One region of the Bradyrhizobium sp. GW821-FHT13H06 genome, then DNA from elsewhere that is predicted to be linked to it. Evidence: riboswitches for the same ligand, from Rfam matches in the RefSeq annotation. Region 1 holds a riboswitch; the other holds the start of a gene.

The links. Region 1 has a riboswitch for cobalamin ahead of AC1RQP_RS19735 (TonB-dependent receptor). Riboswitches for the same ligand answer to the same signal wherever they lie in the genome.
Region 2: it holds a riboswitch for cobalamin, as region 1 does, so the genes downstream of both, AC1RQP_RS01255 (TonB-dependent receptor) here and AC1RQP_RS19735 (TonB-dependent receptor) in region 1, are expected to answer to the same signal.

What each region holds. Positions count from the first base shown of each region.
Region 1 covers NZ_JBXAPN010000004.1:512,171-515,575, forward strand. Annotated here, with positions in the region: gene AC1RQP_RS19735 (TonB-dependent receptor) at 1-1,601, opposite strand, end outside; cobalamin riboswitch at 1,719-1,921, opposite strand; gene AC1RQP_RS19740 (histidine phosphatase family protein) at 1,994-2,566, shown strand; gene cobT (nicotinate-nucleotide--dimethylbenzimidazole phosphoribosyltransferase) at 2,573-3,405, opposite strand, start outside.
Region 2 covers NZ_JBXAPN010000001.1:253,870-257,274, reverse strand. Annotated here, with positions in the region: gene AC1RQP_RS01255 (TonB-dependent receptor) at 1-1,510, opposite strand, end outside; cobalamin riboswitch at 1,625-1,838, opposite strand; gene AC1RQP_RS01250 (hypothetical protein) at 1,933-2,190, opposite strand; gene AC1RQP_RS01245 (hypothetical protein) at 2,443-2,658, opposite strand; gene AC1RQP_RS01240 (hypothetical protein) at 2,813-2,989, opposite strand; gene AC1RQP_RS01235 (adenylate/guanylate cyclase domain-containing protein) at 3,092-3,405, opposite strand, start outside.

The sequences.
Region 1 (3,405 bases):
TTCGTGAACGGGAAGCCTGCCTTCTCCTGCCCGCTCACGTTGGTCGAATTGCGGTCGAGCCCGATATGCTCGACGCGGAGGCCGCCGACCAGCGCAAAGCTGCGCGTGAGCTTCAGCCGGTCCTCGAACGAGAGCGCCTCGTTGTCGATGCGCGCGGTCTGCTGCTGGGTCGTGAGCAGGCCGTAGTAGCCACGGTTGGGATCGACCAGCGAAACGGAATCGCCTGGAAAGTTTGCCGCGCCCGGCCTGACGAAATCGAGATAGCTTGACGACAAGGTCGTGACCAGCCGGTTGTCGAATCCTGCGATATTCGCGTCCCAGATCAAATCGGTGATGTTGCCGACCTGGCGCTGGCTGTGCGCGACATAGAAGCGCTCGCGATCGACGAGGTTCGTGGTGGAGTTGAACGCCTCGATCTCGTTGTTGAACCAGCTCCGCTCTGCGCCATAGCCATAGGCCTGGCTCTTCAGCGTCAGGTCAGGCGCCAATTTCAGCTCGAAGCCGCCGCGCAGCCACACTTCCTGGGCGACGTTGCGATTATCGAGAACGTTGTAGTTGGTGTTGAAGGTGCGGTCGTCGATGGAGACGGCACCGAGATTCGTCCCGTTGTAGTTCGAGACGTAATTGCCGGAGACGATCCCCGTCGTTGCATGCGAGCCGCTGAACGCGACCGGCACCAGCGGCGCGCCCCAATAGGCCTTGGAGCGGTCCTCGCGGTACTCGAGCGCGCCCCAGATCTTGAGACTATCGGAGATGCGGTAGTCGAGCTGGCCGGACGTGCCGAACGTCTTGATGTTGGTGTCGTCGGCAAAACCGTTGAGGGCGGAGCGGCTGATGTCGAAGCGATAGTCGAGGCCCTGCACATTGGTGCTGCCGCCCGAGCCGTAATGCGCGCGGAATGAGTTGAGCGAGTCCCAGGAGAACTCGGCTTCGTTGCGGATCGGTCCGGTGTGGGGCTGCTTGGTGACGAAGTTGATGGCGCCGCCGGCGGCACCCTCACCTGACATCAGCGAGGCCGGGCCTTTGAGAAACTCCACGGCCTGCAGATTGGCGGTGTCGGTGATCCGCGAGGTCATGTTCTGCGGGCCGATCTTGATGCCGTTGTAGAGCGTATTGATCTGGCTGTTGGTGAAGCCACGCATGGAGAACGCCGCGGGCTCGGCCGGGTTGTCGCCGGAGGTGACGCCGACGGCACCCTGCGCCACCTCCGAGACCGTTCGATAGCCCTGCTCGCGCATGGTCGCGGCCGAGATTACCTCGACCGTCGCGGGCGTTTCGCGCACCGTCAGGCCGAGCCGCGAGGCGCTTTCGGCCACCACATTGCTGTTGAGCGGCGTCTGCGCTGTCGCAGCCGGCGCGCTCGGCTTGGGCGGAGCCGATGCGGTCGCTGGCCGGCGCGCGGCTGCACGGCGCGCGCGCTGCGCTTCACGGCCGGCCGGCTTGGCTTGCCTGCCGGTTTCGGCAGGCGAGACCTCGACCGGCGGCAGGGGTTCGCGGACCTGCTGCGCCAGGGCGGCAGGGATATCAGCGATGACAAACGACGTGAGCGTAGCGGAGGCGAGCAGGAAGCGGCTCGGCCGTAAGACACAGATGGAAGACACGATACGAAACCTCGGTATGACGTCAGTGGCACGTCACAGCGAACGAGGTCTCATCTGTTGGCCTTTCGGGCCGTCCGATGAAGCCGAATGTCTGTACTCCCCGACCGACATCTTCGCGTGTGACCACGGCTGACGGCAGGTCTCCTGGCTCGCGGGTCGTGACCGCTTCGTCGCCTTCCCGGGACCGAGGACCCAGTGGCTTCTGACGAAGGATTCACCGCTTACAGTTGCGGGGGCAGCCGCGGCATTGGGGACAAGTTTCCCCGCACCGCATTCCCTTTTCATTCCCTCTCGGGGAAACCGTCGCGATCATCTAGGATTACCATCATGACAGAGTCAATGCGCCAGTTGCGGCGTTGTGGCCACAGCGACCAACTTCCCTGGAGATGAGCATGGAAGGCGAGACCTTCCTCTGGCTGGTACGGCATGCGACCGTCGAGGGCGTGGCGGGGACGATCCATGCTACTGATGCGCGGGCGGATCTCGGCGATCACGCAGCGTTGGCGGCTCTGCGGCGGCATTTGCCGCCGGATGCCACCAGCTATGCCAGCCCGTCGCGGCGCACCGTCGAGACCGCGCGCGCACTGGGGTTCGAACCGGAACTGGTCAGCGAATTCCGCGAGCAGGATTTCGGCGACTGGACCGGCCGTCGGCATGACAAACTCGCCGCGACCGGTGGCGAGACTTACGCGCAGTTCTGGCACGATCCGGCGCACGGACGGCCGCCGAACGGCGAAAGCTTTGCGGATCAGATCGCCCGCGTCCGGCTGGGACTGTCGCGGATCGGGGCCGGATCGGCAACGCTCGTCGTGCATTCCGGCACCATCCGCGCCGCGCTCTGCATTGCACTGGACCTGACGCCGCAAGCCGCCTTGCGCTTCGTGATCGATCCGCTGTCGCTGACCCGGATCGACCGGCTCGCGGCGGGCTGGCGTGTCGTCTCCGTCAACCAGCGCGTGGCTTGAGCCGCATCAGGCCTGGCGATCCGGCACGTTGGCCTGCGCGAAGGTCGTCATACCGTTGTGAAGCGCGCAGGCCGCGCGGAACAGCGGCAGCGCGATGGCCGCCCCCGATCCCTCCCCGAGCCTGAGATCGAGGCTGATCAGCGGCTGCACGTTCAGCGCGCGCAGCACCAGCCGATGCCCCTGCTCCGCCGATTGATGCGAGGCGAGCTGGAACGGCTGGCAGGACGGATTGAGACGCGCCGCCGCCAGCGCCGCGACGGACACGATGAAGCCGTCGATCAACACCGGAATGCGGGCTTGCGCGGCCGCAATGATCGCGCCTGAGATCGCCGCGATCTCGAGGCCGCCGACGGCGCACAGGATCTTCTCGACCGACGCTCCGGCGACGCCGTGGCGGGCGATCGCCGCATCGATCACCCGTGCCTTGTGCGCGCGGCCGGCCGCATCGACGCCGGTGCCGCTGCCCGCGATCTCCCCGGCGCTCACACCAAGCAGGCTCGCCGCGATCGCCGCGGATGTCGTGGTGTTGCCGATGCCCATCTCGCCGAGGATCAGGAGATCTGGCCGACCGGCCTCGGCGCGCACCACCGCACGCCGGCCGGCCTCGAAGGCAAAGGCGAGGTCCACGGGCGTGAGCGCAGCCTCTAGGCTGAAATCGCGCGTGCCACTGCGCGGCTTGTCGGTGACGACGCCCGCCATCTGCTCCCGGGCCAGCGTGCCGGCGTCGACCACCTCCAGGCTCGAACCCAGCTCGCGCGCCAGCACCGAGATCGCCGCGCCGCCGGAGGCAAAATTCGCCATCATCGCAATCGTCACGGCTTGCGGATAGGCCGACACGC
Region 2 (3,405 bases), on a different contig from region 1:
CATTGAGGCGATGCTCCGCACCGAGGTGCAGCGCATATTGCGTCTCGTCGCTCCTGAGCGGGAGCGCGCCGACGTCGGCGTTGAACGGAGCCGCCGGGTCGAAATTGTCACGTGCCGAGAGATTGGTGTTCTGCACCCGGGCGCCGTAGGAGATATCGGTCGCTGGCGCGACGCCGAGCGTGTGCTGGACATAGCCCGCAACCGTCCGCTGCCTGAGATCGTAATTGTGCCAGGGAGCGAGACCCTGGCCGGCGCCGCGGTTCTGCTGAAAGCTCGCATCGTAGTAGTCGACGCCGGTCAGCAGCTGCGACGGCATTCCGAGCAGAAGGCTCTTCACGCTGAGCCGCGGCGTGATCGACCATGTCGCAAGGTCAGCATCGACATAGGTCGACGTGAAGAAAGCCGGGACCGGCGCCGGGCTCGAGAAGAACGCACTCTGCTGCTTCTTGTCGCGCACGCCGCCGTCGACGATGAGATCGACGCCGTTGACAAGGGTTTTCGTGAAGCCCGCGGTCGCGCCAAAACCCTGCTGATTGGCGTAGTTGAAGGGCGTGCTGGTCCCTCGCCGGCTGGTCGCGAGCTCGTCGACGCCGATGGAGGGATCGACGGTGCGGCCGCCCGGCAGTCGCAGCTCCTGATTGTCAGCGGTGACGGTCAGGAAGGCGGTCAGGCCCGGCGTCGTGTAGTTCAGATTGCCGACGCCATTCTCCTGGGAATAGCGATTGTTGTCGCGATAGCCGTCGGTCCTGACGGCATTGCCGTAGAACGAGGTCGACCACGGACCGGAATTGATCGCGGCCGAGACGTTGCCGAGCCTGGTATTGAACGAGCCGAAACCGGCCTCGATGCGCGCGGTCACGGGCGGGCCGCCGACGCCGTTCTTGGTAACGATGTTGATGACGCCGCCGACCGCATTGTCGCCATACAGCACCGCACCGGAATTGCCGCGCGTGATCTCGATGCGCTCGATGGCATTGAGCGGGATGGTGGAGAGGTCCACCTGCGCCATATCGATGTCGTTCAGCCGCCGTCCGTTGACCAGCACCAGCGTGTTGGCCGTGGCGAAGGCACCGAAGCCGCGGAGGTCGACACTGGTCTTGGCACCGATCTGGCCGCCATAGAACGTCGTGATCTGGGCGCCCGGCACTTGCGTCGCGATGATCTCGGCCAGCGTCTGCGACGGCGCATGAGCGATGTCCGCGGCCGTAATGACGGTCGTAGCCGCGCCGACGATACCGCCATTGCCGGCGGCAGCCTCGTTGCCCGAGCCGGACGAGCCGGTCCCACTCCGCGCCCCGTCCGGCGCCGCTCGGCGCCGCCCCGTCTCGCCATCGCCGATCGCCCTGGCACGCGTACGGTTCTGATCGTCGGATCTGGTCACTTCGACCGGCGGCAGCTGCTCGGCGACGGACTGCTGGGCGTGGGCGATGGAGAGATCGAGCGAATACAGCGAAACGGCCGCAACGATGCCGGCGCGGCGGCGCCTGGCGGCAGTGACAATACGGGACACAATTATAACCTCGGCATGACGTCAGTGGCACGTCACAGCGAACGAGGCCTTACGGCGGAGCGATCGATGGCTCCGGCAAAGCTAATGTCTGTACTCCCCGACCGACATCTTCGCGTGTGACCACGGCTGACGGCAGGTCTCCTGGCTCGCGGGTCGTTACCTCTGCGTCGCCTTCCCAGGACCGAGATTCCCAGTGGCATAGGACGAGAGATTCACCGCTTACAGTTGCGGGGGCAGCCATGGCATTGAGAAGATCCCGCCCTTGGGACATCTCGCACCACGTTCCCTTTTGATCTCCATGAGGAGAACCGTCAGCGGCCAATCTACGGGGCGTCCAGGCCGGGAGTCAATCGACCGCTGGCATCTTGGGCGCAGACGCGATCGGCCGGCTCCACAACGAATCGAGCAATGCCCTGCGCCGCCTACGTTCGCCCCCGCGGGCGCTGGGCCTGAGCCCAGGCGACAGCGACATCCCGCGGCGGAGCGTCGAGGCGCTTGATCGGCGTCAGTTCGCCGGACGCCGAGACGATCGCGGTCTCTTCGCGCCGGCAGCGCGTGCAGACGAAACGGACCTCATGCGGGGATGCCGACCAGCTTGAACGTTTCACGTTGGCGGCCATCGGCCAGGCATCGCAATGCGAGCACGATACCAGGAACCGGCCGGGATCGAGCATACCCATTCCATTGGACTCCGCGTCCTGCCCACTGCTTCCAATGACTATCCTATGTGAATCGTTCCGGTGCCTCGGCACCGTCGACGCCACGTTCGCTGGAAGCCTGCGCGCTGCTCGCCGTTCCCGCGAGACCTCCGGCGTTGTCGATTTCAAGGCTTGCGAATTTCATCCGATGTCCCCCTGCTCCGACCAACCCTATCAGGTCGAGACGGCGAGGACGATGGGGAGCCGCGCCTCGCAAGGCAGAAGGTAATCCGTTCAGCGAGCCCCCTTGAGGGTGCAGGATGTCGTGCAGGTGACCGTGGTGCCGCGATCGCACGATCTGCAGGCGTTGACGCACTGGTTCATGTCGCGTGGATTGTAGCTGCTGTAGTTTCGTATCGGACAGCTCGGCGTCGTCGAGCCGGTGATGTCCCGCTCCTGGTCGCAGGCCGCCGTCATGAGCGCAAATATGATCACGGCAACGAGGCGCATGGGACTTGCCCTGTCAGGCACAGCACGATGACACTCGCGAGGTGCGCTGCATTGCAACGAACCCCGGCCTTCCCACCACGAGCCACCGCCGATCGGCGATGCCCGCGTGCTGCGAGAATGCGCGCTAAATGTTAAGAACGGATTTCAGCCGGCCTCAGGCCGCAGCCGTGGTCGCGATCGCCTGCCGAATATCCACCGCCAGCTGGCGATACTGTTCCCCGAGCCTCAGATAGAACTCGCGCTTGGTGCTGTCGGTGGCGAGCTTGGCGATCAGTTCGCATTCGGCGGTGAGCGTCTCGAACCGTTCCAACCTGTCCTGAAGTTCTGTCATCGGCGTGTCCCCGTCAAACGCCACAAGGACAGCTAACCTAAATCCGGGAAATAGGTCACGGCGAACATCGTTATGGGGTAGCATCAATTATTCCGCGGCAGCCTATTTCTGCTCGAGTCGCCAGGCGCCGTCCCAAGCGGCATCCGGCGGATTGGCCGCGAACTGCGCGATGCGGCCGAGCATCGTGCGCGAGGGACCGTCGCCGGGGACCGCCTCGAGCGCCGCGTTGAAGGCAGCACGTGCGTCGTCGAAGCGCCGGGCACGATACGCGGCGAGACCATCGACGTAGTGCGTGCGCAGGCTGACTTGCGCATCGGTGAGTGCGCCCGGTCGCGCCATCACCTCGAAGATCGCCTGCGGCGCGCTTTGGCCCGCGACCGCAAGACGGTCGATCTCGCGCAATTCGAGGCGAGATC